DNA from 3 places in the Bradyrhizobium sp. ISRA442 genome. Region 1 is predicted to be linked to each of the others. Evidence: riboswitches for the same ligand, from Rfam matches in the RefSeq annotation. Region 1 holds a riboswitch; each other region holds the start of a gene.
What was found. Region 1 has a riboswitch for cobalamin ahead of metE (5-methyltetrahydropteroyltriglutamate--homocysteine S-methyltransferase). Riboswitches for the same ligand answer to the same signal wherever they lie in the genome.
Positions count from the first base shown of each region.

Region 1 (6,803 bases):
GATTACAACGAGCTATGGGGATCCACATCGTAAAGGATGCTCATCCCTGACGTGTGACCGCTTCATCGCGATCCAACATACGTGTATGCGGCGTGCACAAGAACGGCATCCGAATGCGACCGGACCTGGCACAATTGTACGACCTGCACGGCCTACCGCGTTACACCAGCTATCCGACGTCCTCGCATTTCTCAGCGTCAGTTCGCGAGTTGGACTATCAAGCGTGGCTTAAGTCCTTTGCCGGCCAGCAATCCGCCTCGATCTATGTGCACGTGCCATTTTGTCGAAGCATGTGCTGGTACTGCGGCTGCCACACGTCTGTCACGAAACGCGACGAGCCGATCGCGATCTATGCGGCTGGACTGCGGACTGAAGCCTACCTCGTTGCAGAGGTCGTCGGCCAACGACAACCGATCTCTCATATCCACTTCGGGGGTGGTACCCCCACGGTCATGACTGCTGAAACGTTTGCTGATCTGGTCGGTTCGTTACGTTATTCGTTCGCCGTCCTGCCTGATGCAGAGATCGCCGTGGAGATCGATCCACGCATGTTGAGCGAGCCGATGGCCGAGACGCTTGGCTATTGCGGGGTCAACCGGGCGAGCCTTGGCGTCCAGAGCTTCGATCCGGTTGTTCAGCGGGCTATCAATCGTCTGCAGAGCTTCGGACAGACCGCGACTTCGGTCGATCGGTTACGTCGTGCGGGCGTCGGCCGGATCAATTTCGACCTGCTCTATGGCCTGCCCCAGCAGACAGTCGCTTCGTGCCTGGACACCGTCGCCAAATGCCTCGAGTTGCATCCGGATCGGATTTCGGCCTTCGACTACGCGCACATTCCTGCATTCAAGAAGCATCAACGCAAGATCGATGAATTCACCCCGCCCGACAGTGTCGAGCGCTACCTCCAATTCGAAACGATCGCGGAAGCTTTAGTTGATGCTGGATACGTACGCGTCGGCATCGATCACTTTGCCCTGCCGCACGAAAGTCTTGCCCGCGCGAGGCAGGAAGGCAGGCTGAAGCGCAACTTCCAGGGCTACACTGACGATTGCGCGGGCGCCCTTATTGGTCTCGGCGCCAGCGCGATCGGGCGCATGCAGCAAGGGTTTGTCGCGAACGCTATCTCGGCAAAGGACTACCTTGCTCGCATCGCCGAGGATCGGCTCGCCACCGCGAAGGGCTATTTGCTGACGGAGGAGGATCGCTTCCGCGCCGAGATCATCGAGCGAATCATGTGCGACATGGCAGTCGATCTCTCCGAGACATCCCGTCGTTACGGTCTGGATCCGAAGTTCGCCATCATCGATCGTTCTCGAATCGACAGCCTTATCGCAGATGGCGTCGTGGTGATTGAGAATGGTCGGCTTTCCATAGTTGATGGCGCAGAGTTCCTGGTCCGGAGCGTCGCATCGGCGTTCGACGCTCATCTTCCTCGGTGCGGGGCTATACATAGTCGGGCGGTCTAAACCGGCTGCGCAGAGCCGAGCCGAGTCGTGTCTGATCCGAAATCGCCATCACTTAACTGGTCTATGTTGGGGGCAGGACCACGCTCACGGCTGATGAGCACCCTATCGGCACCGGGGCATCTTCAAGCTCGTGACATCCTCTGCGTGGTCCGCTCATAGATCTCAAAGAGGCCCAGGCCGAAACCCGACTATCGGGTCGGACCGGTCGACCAAGGACTGCCTTAAGCAGGGTTCAAATCAATAGCAACCGCTCTGCATTGGCTACGCTTGCGGGATCCTTGGAGCCGGGGTTTTTCGTATCGTCGCGCTGATCGAGCATAAGGTTTCCAGGCAGGAAAGCGCACCGAGTTTGCGGTTGGTGCCCTGCGGTGACCGCCCGGCATCACTGCCCCTCGTTGCTGTCCCAACCGTTGCCGACGTGGTCATGAGCGACAAACCTTGGTGTAGATTTCTAAACCTCAGGCTATACGGTCGCATACCACGGCATAATTGAGCTACGCTGAGCTTGTGCTTCAACTGGGCTCAGATTTTCGGCGAATGTCCTTGCCGTGATCGAACCGGCGGCTATCCTCCCTCCGCCGATGGAAGTCCGCGCGATGCGTCAGCGTCGCTCCTCCCAGACTTTCGCCCGGCCCGCTAAGCGGGGCCGGGCATTTTTTTGTTCCCAAGGCTCCCTCGATTATCGAGAGCGCAACTGACCGCAAGCGGATCAGCTTTGTCGAGAAGACACCCAAGCCCGGATCAACGGCCTCGCGGATCGAATGCAGCGCGCAGTTCGCGGGCGGCAGCGACCATGTTCGCTAGCGCCGGGCGAACCTCCTCCCATTTGCGCGTCTTCAGGCCGCAGTCCGGATTGACCCAGAGCTGCGAATCCTGCAGCCGCGTCCGAGCCAACGCCATCAGCTCCTTCATTTCGCCCGTCTCGGGAACGCGTGGAGAGTGGATGTCGTACACGCCCGGCCCGATCTGATTTGGATATTCGTAGCTCCTGAACGCGTCGAGGAGTTCCATTTTCGAGCGCGACGTCTCGATCGAGATGACATCCGCGTCCATTGCAGCGATCGCACCGATGATGTCGTTGAACTCCGAGTAGCACATATGTGTATGAATTTGCGTTTGATCAGCGACGCCCGATGAGCAGATGCGGAAGCAATCCACGGCCCAGTCGAGATAAGCCGTCCACTCCGATCGACGCAACGGCAATCCTTCGCGGAGTGCAGCTTCGTCGATCTGGATCATGGTCGCACCAGCATTCTCGAGATCGCGGACTTCGTCTCGGATCGCGAGCGCAATCTGGCGGCAGACCTCGCTCTTGGGAATATCGTCGCGAACAAAGGACCAGTTCAAGATCGTCACCGGTCCGGTCAACATCGCCTTCATCGGCTTCCTCGTTAGTGATTGCGCGTAGCGCCACCAGTCCACGGTGATAGGCTTCGACCGCACTACATCGCCAAACAGGATCGGTGGCCTGACGCAGCGCGATCCGTAGGACTGCACCCATCCGTTCCTGGTAAATGCGAAGCCGGCGAGTTGCTCGCCAAAGTACTGCACCATGTCATTGCGCTCGAACTCGCCGTGCACGAGGACGTCAAGACCGATGTCCTCCTGCCAACGTACGGCGCGCGCTGTCTCCTCCTTGAGGAACCTGTCGTATTGCTCGTCGCTCATCGCGCCTCGCGCATGCGCAGCACGGGCATTCCGGACCTCTGTGGTCTGCGGAAACGATCCGATCGTCGTGGTAGGAAAAGCCGGTAGTCCGAAGCGATTGCTTTGGATCTCGGCCCGACGGGCAAATGGGCTGGCGCGCCGACGCATGGTCTGATCGATCGCCCTCATCCGGACAGCGACATTGGCATCACGGATTTTCGGCGAAGTCCGGCGGACAGTCGCGGCACATTCCGACTCGGCAAGAGCTAGCGCAACATTCTGGTCGCCTGCGAGTGCCCGCGCCAGGATCGCAAGCTCCCGCATCTTCTGGACCGAGAAAGCAAGCCAGCTCTTGACGTCAGAAGCGAGCCTGGTCTCGAGTTCAACATCGACCGGCACATGAAGCAGCGAGCAGGATGGGGCGATCTGTACACGATCCTTGCCGAGCTTCGCAATCGCGGGTTCGAGCCGCTGGCGCAGCGACGACAAATTCGACCGCCATACATTCCGGCCGTCGACGACACCGAGCGAGATGACGTGATCACTTCGGCCGCCAGCGATGATCTGGTCCAACAACTGTGGCGCTCGAACCAGATCGAGGTGCAGTCCGGCAACTGGCAGACTCAAGGCGGTGTCCAGATTGTCGCCGAGGTCGCCGAAATAGCTGGCAACCATGATCTTGATGGCCGGCCCCTCCTTGGCGAGCCGGTCATAGGCATGTCGCAAAGATTTTCGCGCCCCCTCATCCAGATCAAGAACCAGGCAGGGCTCGTCGAACTGAACCCAATTTGCCCCACGTTTGGCCAATTCCTGCAGAACCTCGATATAGGCCGGTATCAGGTCATCCAGTAGTGAGAGTGGCTGGAACGCAGGATCGGGACTCTTGCCGAGTTTTAGGAATGTGACCGGCCCGATCAGGACAGGGCGGGTCTGAAAGCCAAGGGACTTGGCTTCCTCATACTCCTCGATCGGCTTGCGAGAGCATAGCCTGAAAGTCTGTCCCCTGTGAAACTCGGGGACCATGTAGTGGTAGTTGGTGTCGAACCACTTGGTCATCTCCTGCGCGGGTGTGCCAAATCCGCGCGGTCCGTGACCGCAACTCGCATCCTGGTCGTCGCATTGTGAACCGCGGGCCATGGCGAAGTACGTCTTGAGCGAAACGGATTCGGCTTTCGAGGCGTAGATCTCCGGGATGGCACCAACCATGACACTTGTGTCGAGCACCTGGTCATACAGCGAGAAATCGTTCGATGGAATGACCGTGACGCCGATAGATTTCTGACGAGCCCAGTTCGCGGCACGCAGGCCAGCTGCGTCCTCGAGCAACTGCTTTTCGCTGATTTTTCCGGCCCAGTAGCTTTCTAGAGCGAGTTTGAGCTCGCGCCTTGGACCGATGCGTGGCGTTCCGAGCGTGGCAACCGGAAGGGAGAGAAGAGACATAGCGTTAACCCCATGTTGGGGGCAAAGGCCATGGCGGACGCAGGCAGGGGAAGTCGCGCGGTGCGACGGCTGCTTGGCGCACCACCGGGACACCCCGCCCGTGGACGAAGATATTGTCGGGCAGGTCTCCTGGCTCGCGGGTCATCACTGCTGTCCGGCCTTCCCGAAGCCGCGCAGGCTTCAGTGACATCGTTGGACAGCGGCTCGCCGCTCACAGTTGCGGGGGCAGCGCCGGCATATTCACCGGCTTCCCTCTTAGCTCCGGATCAAGTGGGAACCGGAGAACCTCGACGACTTGGATTATCGGCAAGACAAGTCTTCCGTCAACCTCTCAGATTATGTCTGAAGCTGGTGCTGCGACATTCGCTACGCGAATGACTGCGCATCTTTATCGTTGAGTCGATGTAGAAGCGCTCTCCAGTCCGCGATATTGTAATGACCATCGCAGCCGCCCCCTGGCCGCACGCCAGATCGGTGGAAGGGACAAATGCGGCTTCCGCGGTCGGGACTGCCGCCTGGAGCAGAACGCATTTGATGCGTGTCCCGGCTTCCCAGCGGTTCTTAGCGCGTCCGCCATCCAGCCGCCCTCTCGACCAGCTGGATCCGTGCTGAATACGCCTAAGACACCTGGGCAAGCTAGCAACATACCTGGCCGGCACGTTGATTTGCAGTGCCAGCTAGACTCCAAATGCTCGGCGGTGAAGATCGGGTTCGCGTGGTTGCCTTCTACAGCAAAGCGCACCTGACGAAGGCCGCTCTCGAGTTCCCGAGCGCCGCATGTCGCGAAAGAAGCGCCAAACGCGCTCTGGCCTCTTGGCCGCAAGTGCCCAGAGGCATGTCAGAGATCGAAAGCCCACATCCCGGCAACGATACCGAACCAAACGGTTCTATGGCGGCAAACGTGATTCCAATTCTCATCAGGAACTTGGCACCGAGGCGCTCCGCTGCGCCGTCGAATATCCGGTCCGTGACGAGGATGCATAAGCCGCGCTCGATAGCGCTGAACGGAGACATCGAGACGTGCCCAAGTCGGAAAGCCGACAAAGAGGACATAAAAGCGGTGCGAATTGCCGTCTGTTACCTGGCACGAGGAATGCAAGTCTTCGGCATGCCCAGTCTCCTCCTGCTGGGCATGTCCAGCACAGCAACTTGAGGCTGTCGCCGGCAGCGAAGTTAGCGGCGCGTGACATAGAGGGGAGCGCCTGCTCGCACGGGACACCATCGGTCTCCCCGTCGCGTCGCCGCTAACTTCTTGCGCTCGCGCATAACAGGTTGAAGGTTGCCCGCTTTGGAATGATGGATGAAGCCAGATAGGCCGACAGTTATGAGAAAAGTGTCTAGAAGACGCGCGTTATGGTTTTGTCTCGGTCGACCCCTGATCTGCCTGGCCGGGCTGGCTGCGACGAGCAACAGTGTTCGCGCCATCGAGAGCCCCCATATCGAAAGATTCAAGTCAACGTGGCGAGCGCAAGACGGTGAGACAATAGAACAAATTATCTCCAACGTCTCGAAGGTGGCACAGTTCGTCCCTCGAATGTGGGGCGTCGCTGAACTTGACGAAAACGACTATGTTTTCGTTTCGTGGACCAGGCACCCGGATGATACATTAGACGAACAGTACGTTATCACCTGGAGGATCGCGCTCGACGGCACGTTTCAACTTGCGTCGACCTATGCAAAGCCGATCGAATTGGGCTGGCACGCCCTGGCGCTCTCGTTGATCGCCACTGAAGTCAAGGCGGGTGAAAGGGACGCAAATCTTCGCTTTCTGCATGATCCGAGCAACTTCAACTTCGTGACGACCACGCAAGGCCGGCTCGGCGATCTTCTGCGGCAGGGCCGCTGCACTATCGTTGAGCCTGTTGGAGTGGACTACTTGCCGAAGCAGAAGGACAAGCCGACCGAGAAAGGTGATCTGTGGCGCGTTTTGCTTTTGGTGAACTGTAATATCCCAGGGCCCCGTTTTTTTACACACAACGGGGTCATCACTTTCGAGAAGAGCGAAGGGCAAGATTGGGAGCCGCAATCCTCCTTTGCCAAGCGTATCGCAGCCTTTCCTCCCGGCTCCTGGTTCGCTCGCATGGAGCCAAAGGAACGGGAAGAGTTAGAGGGGAGCGAAAGGCCTTGGTAAATGGTCGCGCAGAGCAAGATCGCGCCGCAGCTCCTTTAGCGCCGAACGCCTCAAAGCAACTGCAAGACATATCCGCTCTAAAACTGCGGTGTTGACGCCTTCGCAACAGTCGCGAGCCT
Region 1 is NZ_JALGCN010000025.1:36,688-43,490, forward strand. Features, by position in the region: gene hemN (oxygen-independent coproporphyrinogen III oxidase) at 114-1,466, shown strand; gene metE (5-methyltetrahydropteroyltriglutamate--homocysteine S-methyltransferase) at 2,208-4,553, opposite strand; cobalamin riboswitch at 4,657-4,858, opposite strand; gene MTR72_RS33845 (nodulate formation efficiency C protein) at 6,067-6,684, shown strand.

Region 2 (6,803 bases), on a different contig from region 1:
CGGAACTTGTTGATGACAAAGCCCCGGATCATCGCGGCATCGTCCGGGTCGATCACCATCTTGATCCCGACGAGTTGCGCGATGACACCGCCGCGATCGATGTCGCCGACCAGCACCACCGGCACGTCGGCCTTGCGCGCAAAGCCCATATTGGCGATGTCGGCCTTGCGCAGATTGACTTCGGCCGGGCTGCCGGCACCCTCGACCAGCACGACGTCGGCGCGCGTCTTCAGCCGCTCAAAGCTCTCCAGCACGGCGCCCATCAAGGAAGGCTTCATTGCAGCGTAGTCGCGGGCGCGTGCGGTGGCGATGCGCTTACCGTGCACGATCACCTGTGCGCCGATATCGGTCTCAGGCTTGAGCAGCACCGGGTTCATGTCGGTGTGCGGCTCGACGCCCGCGGCGAGGGCCTGAAGCGCCTGGGCACGGCCGATCTCGCCGCCATCAACCGTGACGGCGGCATTGTTCGACATGTTCTGCGGTTTGAACGGGAGCACACGCAGGCCGCGCCGCGTGAACGCGCGCGCAAGGCCGGCGACGATGAGCGATTTGCCCACGTCCGAGCCGGCCCCCTGGATCATCAATGCGCGCGCCATTGCGATCTTGTCTCAGAACTCGACGCCGGCTTGCGCCTTGATGCCCGAGCGGAACGGATGCTTAACCAGCGTCATCTCCGTGACGAGATCGGCGATCTCGATCAGCTCGTCCTTCGCGTTGCGGCCGGTGAGGACGACATGCGTCATCGGCGGCTTCGAGGTCTTCAGGAAATCGACGACCTCGGCGATGTCGAGATAGTCGTAGCGCAGCGCGATGTTGATCTCGTCGAGCACGACCATGCGCAGCCGTTCATCGGATATCAGCTCCTTCGCCTTCTCCCAGCCGGCGCGTGCCGCGGCGATGTCGCGGGCGCGGTCCTGCGTCTCCCAGGTGAAGCCTTCGCCCATCGCATGGAACTGGCAGAGATCGCCGAAATGGCCGGTGAGCAGCCGCCGCTCGCCTGTATCCCAGGCGCCCTTGATGAACTGGACCACGGCGCAGGGGAAGCCATGAGCGACGCAGCGGACGATCATGCCGAAGGCCGACGAGGACTTGCCCTTGCCGGCGCCGGTATGGACGATGATGAGGCCCTTCTCGCCGCTCTTGGTCGCCATGATCTTGTCGCGGGCGACCTTGATTTTCGCCATTTTCGCAGCGTGCCGTGTGTCGGTGTCCTCGGTGGTTCGGGTATCGGGTTCAGGCGTCATCGGACGGGGTCCTTCGGCTTGACAAGTGGCGGCCATGGGCAAATGGTGGGCCCGCGTTGGTTCCTGTCCTACGACAGGCGAAGAGGGAATGCGATAGGGCGCGAATCGGCAAGATTTGAGCCCAAAATGCAGCCGCCCCCGCGACCGTGACCGGAGAGATGCCCGAAGCCACTGATCCCCCGGGATCGGGAAGGCGGGGATCGAAGGGACAAACCCTGCTCCGCAAGCCGGGAGACCTGCCAGCGCGGAGTTTGAGACCGGCGGACGGGGTGTTCCGCGACGGGGAAACGAGCCTTCGCCAGAACGGCTCGTGCGCCTCATCGCCTCCGGCCGTCTTTCGTGGAAGGGGCGATGACCGTCACGCTTCATGTCTGCATCACCTGCCGTGCCGGCCAGACGCTCGCCGAGGGCGAAGTCACGCCCGGAAAGCGCCTGCATGGCGCGATCCTCGACGCCGGTGTGCCCGAGGGCGTCACCGTGGTTCCCGTCGAATGTCTTTCGGCTTGCAGCCAGGGCTGCTCGGTGGCGCTGAGCGCGCCCGGCCGCTGGTCCTATGTTTATGGCCGATTGTCCGATGCCAACGCACGCGATGTGGTCGCGGGTGCCACGGCCTATGCGGCGGCGCCTGACGGCATCGTACCCTGGCGCAGCCGTCCCGAGATCTTCCGCAAGCAGTCGCTTGCCCGTATTCCCCCCATTGCCGTCGTGCCGGAGGCCGCCGAATGAACTCGCTCGCAAAAGTGCCGGTTACGGTCGTCACCGGTTTTCTGGGGTCCGGCAAGACCACGCTGATCCAGCACCTTCTCAGCAATGCCAACGGCAAGAAGCTCGCGGTGCTCGTCAACGAGTTCGGCAGCGAGGGTGTCGACGGCGAGATCCTGAAATCCTGCGCTGATGCGAACTGCCCGGAAGAGAATATCGTCGAGCTCGCCAATGGCTGCATCTGCTGCACCGTCGCCGACGATTTCATTCCGACCATGGAGCAGCTTCTGGCGCGGCCCGTGAAGCCCGATCACATCCTGATCGAGACATCGGGCCTGGCGCTGCCAAAGCCGCTGCTCAAGGCGTTCGACTGGCCGGAGATCCGTTCGCGCATCACGGTCGACGGCGTGATCGCACTCGCCGATGCCGAGGCCGTCGCAGCCGGCCGCTTCGCGCCGGATCCCGACGCGGTCGAAGCGCAGCGTGCGGCGGATGAAAATCTCGATCACGAGACGCCGCTGTCGGAGGTGTTCGAGGACCAGATCGCCTGCGCCGACATCGTGCTGCTGACCAAGGCCGATCTTGCCGGCGCCGCAGGCCTCGAGGCAGCCAAGGCGGCGATCTTGGCCGAGATGCCGCGCCGCGTGCCGATGCTGCCGGTCACAGATGGCGCGATCGACGTGCGCGTGATCCTCGGCCTGGGTGCTGCCGCGGAGAATGATCTCGCCGCGCGGCCCTCGCATCATGATGGCGAGGAGGAGCACGAGCATGACGACTTTGCCTCCGTCGTGATCGATCTTCCGGAGGTCAGGGATATCGACGGGCTGGTCGCATCGATCCAGAAGCTTGCGCGTGAGCAGAACGTGCTGCGTGCCAAGGGCTATATCGCCGTCGCGGGCAAGCCGATGCGCCTGTTGCTGCAGGCGGTCGGCGAGCGCGTGCGGCACCAGTTCGATAAGCCCTGGAGCACGGGCGCGCGGCAGTCGAAGCTGGTCGTGATCGGCGAACACGGCGATATCGACGAGGCCGCAATCAGGGCAGGACTTGGTATCTGATGCACGTCGTCTTCCGCGAGAGCCGCGGTCTGGAGGAGACCGCGACGCCAAGGGACATCGGCCAGGACCCGGCCGATCTCGTGGTGCTCTCGTTCTCGGACTCGGATCTTGCCGCATTCGCGGCCGGCTGGCGGCGCGGCCGCGACAGCCTGCCGTCGCTGCGGCTCGCCAATCTTGCGGAGCTGCGTCATCCGCTCTCGGTCGATACCTATATCGAGCGCACGCTTTCGCAGGCGCGCGGCATTCTGGTGCGCCTGATCGGCGGTGAATCCTACTGGTCCTACGGGCTCGCGGCCCTTCACCAATTGGCAAAGGACCGTAACATCGTGCTGGCGGTGCTGCCGGCCGACGGCCGAGACGATACGCGGCTGGATGCGTACTCGACCCTGCCGGTCTCGACGCTGCGGCGGCTGAAGGTGCTCTGCGACACCGGCGGTCCGGTCGCAGCGCAAGCCGCGATCGCGCAGCTTGCGCTGGCCTCGGGTCTCTATGCCGGGCCGGTCGTCGGCGAAATGAACGTTCCCGAAATGGGGTTCTACGATCCTGTACGCGGCGTGATCGCGGCGCCCCCTGGCTCCGACGGCAAGCCGCGCGCGCTTGTGACCTTCTATCGCGCCTATCTCACCGCCGCGGACACCGGTCCCGTTGATGCCCTGATCGCGGCGTTGCGCAAGCAGGGCTTTGACGCCTTTGGCGTGTTCGTCGTCTCGCTGAAGGCTGCGGGCGTTGCGGATTGGCTGCGCGCGCATCTTACGCAAAGCCCTCCGGCGGCGATCGTCAATGCGACGGCGTTCTCCGCGGCGGGCGATGACGGCACGACGCCGTTCGATGCAGCCTCATGCCCGGTGTTCCAGGTCGCGCTCTCGACGGCACGACGGGAGGACTGGTCGGAGTCGCTGCGCGGCCTGTCGCCCGGCGACCTCGCGATGCATGTGGTGCTGCCCGAGGTCGATGGCCGCCTGTTCGCGGGCGTGGTGAGTTTCAAATCGGCCGCTGCGCGCGATCACGATCTGCAATTCTCCCATCTTGCTCATCGTGCGGATGAAGAGCGCGTGAATGTGGTTGCCGCACGTGTTGCGGCCTGGCGGCAGCTTGCGGAGAAGCCGGCCGGTACGAGGCGGCTGGCGATCGTGCTCTCGAATTATCCGGGTCGTCCGCACCAGATCGCGCACGCGGTCGGTCTCGACGCGCTCGCCTCGGTCGAAGCGCTATTGTTCGATCTTGCTGAGACCGGCTTCGACGTCTCGCCGGCGCACGCGCTCGGCGAGACCCTTCTGACGCGGCAGTTGACCTGCAGCGTTGCCGACTATCGCGCGGCGCTCTCGCGTCTTCCGCAGCAATTGCAGGACGATCTCGCGCAAGCCTGGGGCGCGCCGGAAGACGATCCAAGCTGCTGCAACGGCGCGTTCCATTTTGCTGGCCTTGCATGCGGCAAGTCGATCATCGCCGTCCAGCCGGAGCGCGGTGAGGCGAGCACGCGCGATGCTGACTACCACGATCTCGCCCGCACGCCGCGCCACGCCTATGTCGCGTTCTATCTCTGGCTCCGGCAGCAGGGCATCGATGCCGTCGTGCACATGGGCGCGCACGGCACGCTGGAATGGCTGCCCGGAAAATCCGTCGCACTGTCGTTGAGCTGCTGGCCGGAGGCGCTGATTGGCGATCTGCCGGTCATCTATCCCTTCATCGTCAACGATCCCGGCGAGGCTGCACAGGCCAAGCGGCGCATCTCTGCCGTCACGATCGGCCACCTGCCGCCGCCGCTCGCGCAATCCGCGGTGCCGGAAGGCTTGCGCCGGCTTGAACGGCTCCTCGACGAATATTCGACGGCCGATGGTCTCGATCCCGCCCGCCGCCAGCGGTTGATCGCCGCGATCCGCGACGAAGCCCGCGCCGCCGGGCTTGAGGACGATCTCGGCCTGAGCCCCGCGGCTGCGCCGGCCGAAGCAATCCCGCGCATCGATCGCTTCGTCTGCGACCTCAAGGAAAGTCAGTTCGGCGACGGGCTGCACGTGTTCGGCCGCGGCGCCTGCGGCGATGCGGAGCGGGACGCGCTGCGCGCCGCGCTTGCGGGACAACGCGTCGCGCCGGGGCCGTCGGGCTCGCCCTATCGCGGCCGCCAGGACGTGCTGCCCACCGGGCGTAACCTGTTTGCGGTCGATCCGCGCGCCGTGCCGACGCCGTCGGCGCATGCGCAAGGCATCAAGCTCGCGGAAGAGCTGCTCCGCCGCCACTTGCAGGATCACGGCGACTGGCCGAAAGGGCTCGTCGTCGATCTCTGGGGCTCGGCAACGATGCGCACCGCAGGCGAGGAGTTTGCTATGGCGCTGCATCTCGCCGGCCTTGCGCCGCGCTGGGATCACGCCTCTGGGCGTGTGACTGGCTACGACATCATCGCACCGGCCGAGCTCGGCCGTCCCCGCATCGACGTCACGCTGCGTGTATCGGGCCTGTTCCGGGACGTGTTTTCAGGTCTCGCTCAAATGTTCGAGGCCGCAGCCGAGGCGCTCTCCGCGCGCGAGGAGGAGGGCGATGAGAATCCGTATCGCCATTGCGAGGCCCGCGTGTTCGCGCCGCGCCCCGGACAATACGGCGTCGGCCTATCGTCGATCCCGGATGTCTTCACGCCCGATACGCGCGAGGCCGCAGGCGAAGCCTGGCTCGCGGCTTCATCCTGGGCGTTCTCCGCCGATGGCGCGATGCAGCCCGATCGCGCCGGCATCGAGGCGCGGCTTGCCGCCGCCGATGCGTTCGTTCACGTTCAGGACTTGCCGGAAACTGATCTCTTGCTCGCCGCCGATTACGCCGCGCATGAAGCAGGCGTCGCGGCAGCCGCAGCACGCCTCGGCGCGGCCGCGCCATCGCTCTATCATCTCGACGCAACGCGGCCCGAGCAGCCGCATGCGCGTACGCTGACCGAGGAGATTTCGCGTGTGGTGCGTGCGCGGGCCGCCAACCCGGCCTGGATCGCCGGCATGATGCGCCACGGCTTTCGCGGCGCCGCCGAGATCACGGCGACGCTGGAGCATATGGCCGCCTTCGCTCATCTGGCCGGCGCCGTGCCGCCGCATCTGTTCGATCTCTACTTCGACGCGACGCTCGGCAATGACGACGTCCGCACCTTCATGGCGCGCGAGAATCCGGCGGCGCTGGCTGCGATGGAGGCATGCTTCACGCGCCTGCATGAGGCGTCGCTCTGGCAAACGCGCCGCAATTCGATCGCGGCGGCGCTGCGAGAGGCCTCATGAGCGCGGTCGCGATCAAGGGCTGGTGTCCCGGCGCGCTTCGGCCGATGCAGTCGGGCGATGGCCTTGTGGTCCGCATCCGCCCGTTCGGCGGGCGGCTCGAAGCAACACAAATTGTCGGCATTGCCGATCTCGCCGGGCGTTACGGCAATGGCCTGATCGACGTGACGAGCCGCGCCAATCTCCAGATCAGGGGCGTCGATGAACGGGGGCATGGGCCGCTGCTCGATGGGCTTGCGCGATTGGGATTGCTCGACCCCGATCAGGCGACGGAATCGCGGCGCAATATTCTGGTGACACCGTTCTGGGACAATCGCGACGAGACGCAGGCGCTCGCTGCGGAGCTGGAGGAAGCGCTGGCCGACAGCGCGCTCGAGCTTCCGACAAAATTCGGCTTCGCTATCGATGATGGGACATCGCGCGTGCTCGCCGGCGATTCCGCCGATGTGCGCATCGAGCGCGACCGCGTGGGCCGGCTTTTGGTACGGGCCGACGGCGCAAAGCTCGGTCGGTCCGTTACGCGTGGACAAGCTGTGACGACGGCGCTGGCGTTGGCA
Region 2 is NZ_JALGCN010000009.1:166,502-173,304, reverse strand. Features, by position in the region: gene MTR72_RS20460 (cobyric acid synthase) at 1-596, opposite strand, end outside; gene cobO (cob(I)yrinic acid a,c-diamide adenosyltransferase) at 609-1,244, opposite strand; cobalamin riboswitch at 1,285-1,502, shown strand; gene MTR72_RS20450 (DUF1636 domain-containing protein) at 1,596-1,970, shown strand; gene cobW (cobalamin biosynthesis protein CobW) at 1,967-3,001, shown strand; gene cobN (cobaltochelatase subunit CobN) at 3,001-6,249, shown strand; gene cobG (precorrin-3B synthase) at 6,246-6,803, shown strand, end outside.
Region 2: linked by a shared signal. The riboswitch ahead of MTR72_RS20450 (DUF1636 domain-containing protein) and the one ahead of metE (5-methyltetrahydropteroyltriglutamate--homocysteine S-methyltransferase) in region 1 are both predicted to bind cobalamin.

Region 3 (6,803 bases), on a different contig from region 1:
GCCTCCGGCGCGATCCTCGATCTCGCCCGGCCCGGCGCCAATCTCGTCGCGGTGGGCAAGCGCGCGGGGCGCCCCTCGACCAAGCAGCAGCACGTCAACCGCCTGTTGGTCGACTATGCCGCGACCGGCGCGCGCGTGGTGCGGCTGAAGTCGGGCGATGCCGGAATATTCGGACGTCTGGAAGAGGAGATCGAGACGCTGCGCGCGGCCGGCATCGGCTACGAGATCATCCCCGGCGTCACCTCGGCATGTGTCGCGGCTGCCGAGGCCGGCATTCCCCTGACCCGGCGCCACACCTCGCGCCGGGTACAGTTCGTGACCGGGGCCGATGTCACCGGCGAACTGCCCAAGAATCTCAATTGGGCTGCGCTGGCCGATCCAGAGGCGACGACCGTGGTCTATATGGGCCGCCGCACATTCCCGGATCTCGCCGCGAAGCTGATCGCGCATGGGCTTTCCCCGGACACACCGGCGCTGTTCGCCGAATCCCTCGGTCGCCCGGACGAGCGGTTGCTGCGCACCACGATCGCCGAGCTGGCCAGGCAGCTCGCGCGGGGCGGCGCAGCCACGACGGCCGCCGTCATCGTGTTCGGCGCCCTGGCGGAGGCTGGTTGATCGTGCTGACGCTCTCGCTGATAGGCATCGGTTGCGGCGATCCGGAGCAGCTCACGCTGGCTGCGATCCGTGCCATCAACGCTGCCGATCTCGTCCTGATCCCGCGCAAGGGGACCGCGAAATCCGATCTTGCCGACTTGCGGCGGACGATCTGCGCCGACGTGCTCACCAACGAAAAGACCCGCATTGCTGAATTCGATCTGCCGGTGCGTGACAAGGAAGCGGATTATCGCAAGGGGGTGGACGATTGGCACGACGCTGTCGCCGCGACCTGGTCGCAGGCGATCGCAGATCATCTCGAAGGCGAGGGCCGTGTCGCGCTGCTGATCTGGGGCGATCCCTCGCTCTACGATTCCTCGCTGCGTATCGCGCGCCGGCTTGATCCACTGCCGACAATCGAGGTGGTCTCCGGCATCACCTCGATCCAGGCCTTGTGTGCGGCGCATGCGCTGCCGCTGAACGACATCGGCGAGCCCTTTCTGGTCACGACAGGACGGCGCCTGCGCGAGGGTGGATGGCCGCAAGGAGCAGATACGGTCGTCGTGATGCTTGATGGCGGCACGGCATTTCAGTCGCTCGATCCGAAGGGCCTGCACATCTGGTGGGGTGCCAATCTCGGCATGCCCGATGAGATCATCATGTCTGGCGCGCTCACTGAGGTCGGTCCGCGCATCGTCGCCGCGCGGCAAGAGGCGCGCGAGCGGCATGGCTGGATCATGGACAGCTACATTCTCAAACGCAGGCCATGACGTAAACGAGGTAGCATGCTTCCCGAATGGGTCTACCAGAAATGTCCTGATATCTCCGCGGTCCATCGCGACGCCGCGACCGCGCGTCAGGCGCAACTGACGAAGCCGACCGGCGCGCTCGGGCGGCTCGAGCAGCTTGCGATCGAGCTTGCCGGGCTCCAGGCCACCGAGCAGCCGCGCGCTGGCTGCGTCCCGATCATCGTCTTCGCCGGCGATCATGGCGTGGTCGCGCAAGGCGTGTCGGCCTATCCGCAGGCGGTGACCATTGCGATGATGGCAAATTTTGCGTCCGGCGGCGCCGCGATCTCGGTGCTGGCGCGTGAGCTCGGCTCATCCCTCGAGGTAGTCGACGCCGGCACGCTGGCGCAGGCGAAGATGGCCGGTATCATCACCGACAAGCCACGCAGCGGCACCCGCGACTTCAGCGTCGAGGCCGCGCTCGAACCGTCGGAACTGGCATTTGCCTTTGCATGCGGGCACCGCGCTGTGGCTCGCGCCGCGGCCTCACAGCCAAATCTACTCATTCTCGGTGAGATGGGCATCGGCAACACCACGACCTCGGCGGCGATTGCCGCGAGCCTGCTCGCTATGAGCGCCGAGGAGATCGCGGGCAGCGGCACCGGCATCGATGCGGCCGGCCGCGCGCACAAGGCAAGCGTGATCGACGCCGCGATCGCGCGCCATGGTTTGACCGATGCTTCGCCTGAGAAGATCCTGTACGCCGTCGGTGGTCTCGAAATCGCGGCCATCTGCGGCGCGATCATCGCCGCCGCGCAGCGCCGCATTCCGGTGCTGATCGATGGCTTCATCGTCTCGGTTGCGGCGCTGGCTGCGGTTCGTCTCAACCCGTCATGCCAGCCGTTTCTGCTGGCCTCGCACCAATCCGCGGAGCAGGGGCATCGGCTGGTTCTGCGCGCGCTGAACGTCCAGCCGCTGATCAGCCTCGATCTCAGGCTGGGTGAGGGATCGGGCGCCGCGATCGCGTTGCCGCTGGTCCGTCTGGCCTGCGCACTCCACAACGGCATGGCGACGTTTGCCGAGGCCAACGTGCCGGATCGTCCGGCCTGATGTTCAGCCGGCGCGCTGATTGACGGACACGACGCGCCAGCCGGTCGCGAGCCGGTCGATGCGGGTGAGCGACAACGGATCGATGACGAAGCGGAGCGCCGCCCGCGGCGCAAGATCGAGCGCGATGCAGAGCGCGGCGCGGATCGTGCCGGAGTGGACCACGAGAATGACCGGACCGGTTTTGACGGTCGAGAGGCCTTGGCGGACGCGGGCGATCTGTTCCTCAAAGCTTTCACCACCGGGCGGTTTAGCTCGCGCGGGGTCGTTCCAGAATTGCGCATAGGTATCGCCGCCCGCCGCAGCCAGATCATCGTGGCGCTGGCCGGTCCAGTCGCCAAAATCCTGTTCGCCGAATTCCTGTGCGAGCCTAGGGCTGAGCCCGAGCGCGCGTGCCGTATCGACCGTCCGCCGCGAAGGGCTTGCATAGCTTACAGCTTCACGCGGCAGGCAGCGTCGCAACGCGTTGATCCGCGTGCGGTCGCCGAGATCGGCCGGTGCCTCCGCCGCATGGATCGTGCCCGCGATGCCGTCGACGGCCGCATGACGTATCAGCCAGAGGAAGGTCTCGCCTTCCATTCGATGTCTCCTGAAAACCACTGCGGCAAGAACGCCGCAGCCCAGCCCACATACATTGACTCGGTCCGCCTCTTAATCCTAGATGTCCCTGACGGTTTCCCCGAAAGGGGATGAAAAGGGAATGCGGTGCGGGGATGTATCCCCAATGCCGTAGCTGCCCCCGCAACTGTGAGCGGAGAATCCTTCGTCAGGAGCCACTGGGCCCTCGGTCCCGGGAAGGCGACGAAGCGGTCATGACCCGCAAGCCAGGAGACCTGCCGTCAGCCGTGGTCACACGCGAAAATGTCGGTCGGGGAGTACAGACATTCGGCTTCATCGGAGGGCTGCAAGGCCGAAGGTGAGACCTGGTTCGCTGTGACGTGCCACTGACGTCACACCGAGGTTCGAACCATGTCTTTCATCCGTGCGGCGAGTCCGCGCAAAGTCCTGCTCGCGTCCGCTGCCCTCACATCGCTTGCGTCAATTGACATGCCTGCGGCATCCGCGGAGCAGGCCCGCGATCCGCTGCCGCCGGTCGAGGTGACCCCCGCCCCGTCCCGCAAACCGGCCAAGCCTGCGCGCAGCGAGGGACGGTCCGTGCGCCGAACCGCGGCCGTCAGGCCTGCCGCAGTGCCGGCCGCGCAGAACCCGGTTGTCGCGACCACGGCGCAGACACCGCTCAACACCAATGCGGTGGCCGTAAGCGCCTCGCGCCTCGGCCTGACCGTGCGCGAGATCCCCGCAACCGTCGAGGTGATCTCGGCCGAGACCATGCGCGAGCAGGGCTACCGCACCGTTTCGGAGGTCGCCCAAGGTGCGGTCGGCGTCACCTCCGGCGACAATCCGGCCGAGCCATCGGCCTTCTCGATGCGCGGCTTCACCAACAGCCAGATCAACATGCTCTACAACGGCATCAAGATCGGCCCGCAGAACATGACGTCGCGCATCATGGACACGGCCAATCTCGAGGCCGTGGAATTCCTGAAAGGCCCGGCCTCGGTGATGTCGGGCGAGGGCGCCGCCGGCGGCGCGGTCAATGTCGTCACCAAGCAGCCGCATACCGGACCGATCCGGAATGAAGCTGATTTTTCTTGGGATTCCCTGAACTCGTTCCGCGCCCATTACGGCTCCGGCGGCAGCACCAACGTACAAGGCCTCGACTACCGCTTCGACATCAGCCGTTCCTCGCTGCACGGCTTTGCCGACGATACCAATACAAGGACGTTCGACGTCTCGAGCCAGCTCAACTACCGCATCTCCGACAGTCTTAAGATCTGGGGCGCGATCGAATACCGCGAGGATCGCGGGAGCCCCTATTGGGGCGTGCCGCTGGTGCCGATCGCCTTCAGCGGCTCGCATGCGACGAGCGGCATCGTCTCCGGCAATTACGTTTCGAACTACAACGGCTCGAACCTCGGCGCCGTCACCATCGACGACCGAACCTTCAATACCAACTACAACGTTCTCGATAACCGTAACGTCGCTCAGGAGGTGTGGCTGCGCGGCGGCTTCGAGCTGAAGCTCGCGCCGGGCCTCACCCTGAAGAGCCAGGCCTACGGTTATGGCGCGGAGCGCGAGTGGTTCAACAACGAAGTCGAGGCGTTCAATGCCAATTCGAACCTGGTCGACCGCGAGCGCTTCTATGTCGCGCACAGCCAGCGGCTGGTCGGCAACATCACCGACCTGACCTGGGACACGAATATCGCAGGCTTCGATAATCGCCTTGTCACGACGCTTGCGGTGAGTAACCTCGACTTCGTCCGGCCGGGGGCCGCCAATTTTCCGCACGATCAGGTCACGCTGGTCGATCCCGTGCGCGGCTATTACGGCCTGCTGACGACGCAGCAGCAGACCGCGCGCATCGACAACGAGGCGCTGACTTTCGAGGACCGGCTGAAACTCACACGCAGCTTTGCGCTGGTCGGCGGCCTGCGCGTCGAGCATATCGGGCTCGACCGCAACGCGACCGACGTGAACGGGCTGGAGAAGGCGAACTTCCCGTTCTCGCAGTCCTGGGCACCGGTGACGGGCCGCTTCGGCTACACCTGGGAGGCCGTTCCCGGCCTGACCTTCTTCAGCCAGTACGCCACCGGGGCTGATGTCTCCGCCAACAACATCTTCCTGCTCGCACCCACCCAGCCGCTCGACCTGACGACTTCGCGCACCTATGAGACGGGCGTAAAGCGTTTGTTCTGGGACAACAGGGCGGAGTGGTCGTTCTCGGCCTACGACATCCAGCGCAAGAACGTCTATGCTGCGGCTGGCGGCATGCAGCTCAACATTGCCGGACGGCAGGAGTCGAAGGGCGTGGAGCTCGCGGCGTCTGTCCGTCCCATCGACGCGCTACGGCTGTGGGGCAACATTGCCTATGTCGATGCGCGCTACGCCGATTACAATTTCGTCGGTGGATCGTTCTCAGGGAACACCCCGCCGAACGTACCGCGCATCGTCGCCAATGCGGGGGCATCGTACCGCTTCTTCACGCCCTGGCCGGTCGAGCTCGGCATCGTCGGCCGCCATGTCGGCGACCGCTTCAACACCGATGCGAACGTCGTGACGCTGAAAGCCTACACTGTGGCCGACGTCTATGCCTTCGTCGACATCCCCAGGACGGTGTTTGGCGCGGTCGACCAGGCCCGCCTGACCTTCCGCGTGCGCAACATCACCGACAAGCGCTATGCGATCTGGGGTGACCCGTTCTATCCCGATCAGATCCTCTTGGGAGCGCCACGCACCTACGAGGTCTCCGCGGCGTTCAAATGGTGAGGCGCTGAAGGTATGATGGGCGCGATCGTCCTTGTGCATCGCTGGCTCGGCATCGCATTTTGCCTGCTGTTCGCCATGTGGTTCGCGACAGGGATCGTGATGCACTTCGTTCCGTTTCCGTCGCTGACGGAGGCGGAACGCTTTGCTGGCCTCGCGAGTCTCGATCGCACGTCGGTGGTCATCGCCGCTGCTGACGCGGTCGCCGCCAGCGGGATCGCGGACGCCAGGCGCGTTCGCCTGATCCAGCGCAGCAACGGTCCCGTGTACATCGTCTCGGGCCCGTCGCGCTTGCGCGCCGTCCGCGCCTCCGATGGAACCGATGCAGCGGTGGCGTCGCCCGATGTCGCGCTTGCGATCGCACGGGATCATGCCCGCCGGCGCGGGCTCGACGCCGCGCATGCGGCCATCGTCGCGCGCGCCCGCTACGATCAATGGAGCGTGCCGAACGGTTTTGATCGGCACCGGCCGTTGTTTCGCGTTGGGCTCGGCGACGCCGCCGGGACCGAGGTCTATGTATCGCCCCGCACAGGCGAGGTCGTGCTGGACACGACGCGGAGCGAGCGTGGCTGGAATTTCGCCGGCAGCGTCCTGCACTGGATCTATCCGACGGTACTCCGAAGCAACTGGCCGCTATGGGATCGCTTGGTCTGGACGTTGTCGCTGCTGGCTCTGATCGCAGCCGTACTCGGTGCGGTGTTGGGCATCGCGCGGATCAGATTGCCTTATCGCGGCTGGCACGCCTTGCATCACATCATCGGCCTTGTGGCGACGACATTCGTGCTGACATGGATCTTCAGCGGCTGGCTCTCCATGGATCACGGCCGGCTGTTTTCGCGCGGCGAGTTGACGCCAGCCGAAGCGGTCGCCGCGGGCGCTGCTCCGGATTGGATCGCAGCCGTGTCGTTGGATCATGCGCCGCTGTCGCCGTCCGCCCGCGAGGTCGAATGGTTCGCCTTCAACGGCCAACTCTATCGCCGCGACCGGATCGCGCTCGATAAGCAAGTCCTGTTCGGCGCAGACGAGGGCGGGCCGGTTCGGCAGACGGGATTC
Region 3 is NZ_JALGCN010000009.1:152,539-159,341, reverse strand. Features, by position in the region: gene cobA (uroporphyrinogen-III C-methyltransferase) at 1-615, shown strand, start outside; gene cobF (precorrin-6A synthase (deacetylating)) at 618-1,364, shown strand; gene cobT (nicotinate-nucleotide--dimethylbenzimidazole phosphoribosyltransferase) at 1,380-2,432, shown strand; gene MTR72_RS20375 (histidine phosphatase family protein) at 2,436-3,008, opposite strand; cobalamin riboswitch at 3,084-3,284, shown strand; gene MTR72_RS20370 (TonB-dependent receptor) at 3,399-5,753, shown strand; gene MTR72_RS20365 (PepSY domain-containing protein) at 5,766-6,803, shown strand, end outside.
Region 3: linked by a shared signal. The riboswitch ahead of MTR72_RS20370 (TonB-dependent receptor) and the one ahead of metE (5-methyltetrahydropteroyltriglutamate--homocysteine S-methyltransferase) in region 1 are both predicted to bind cobalamin.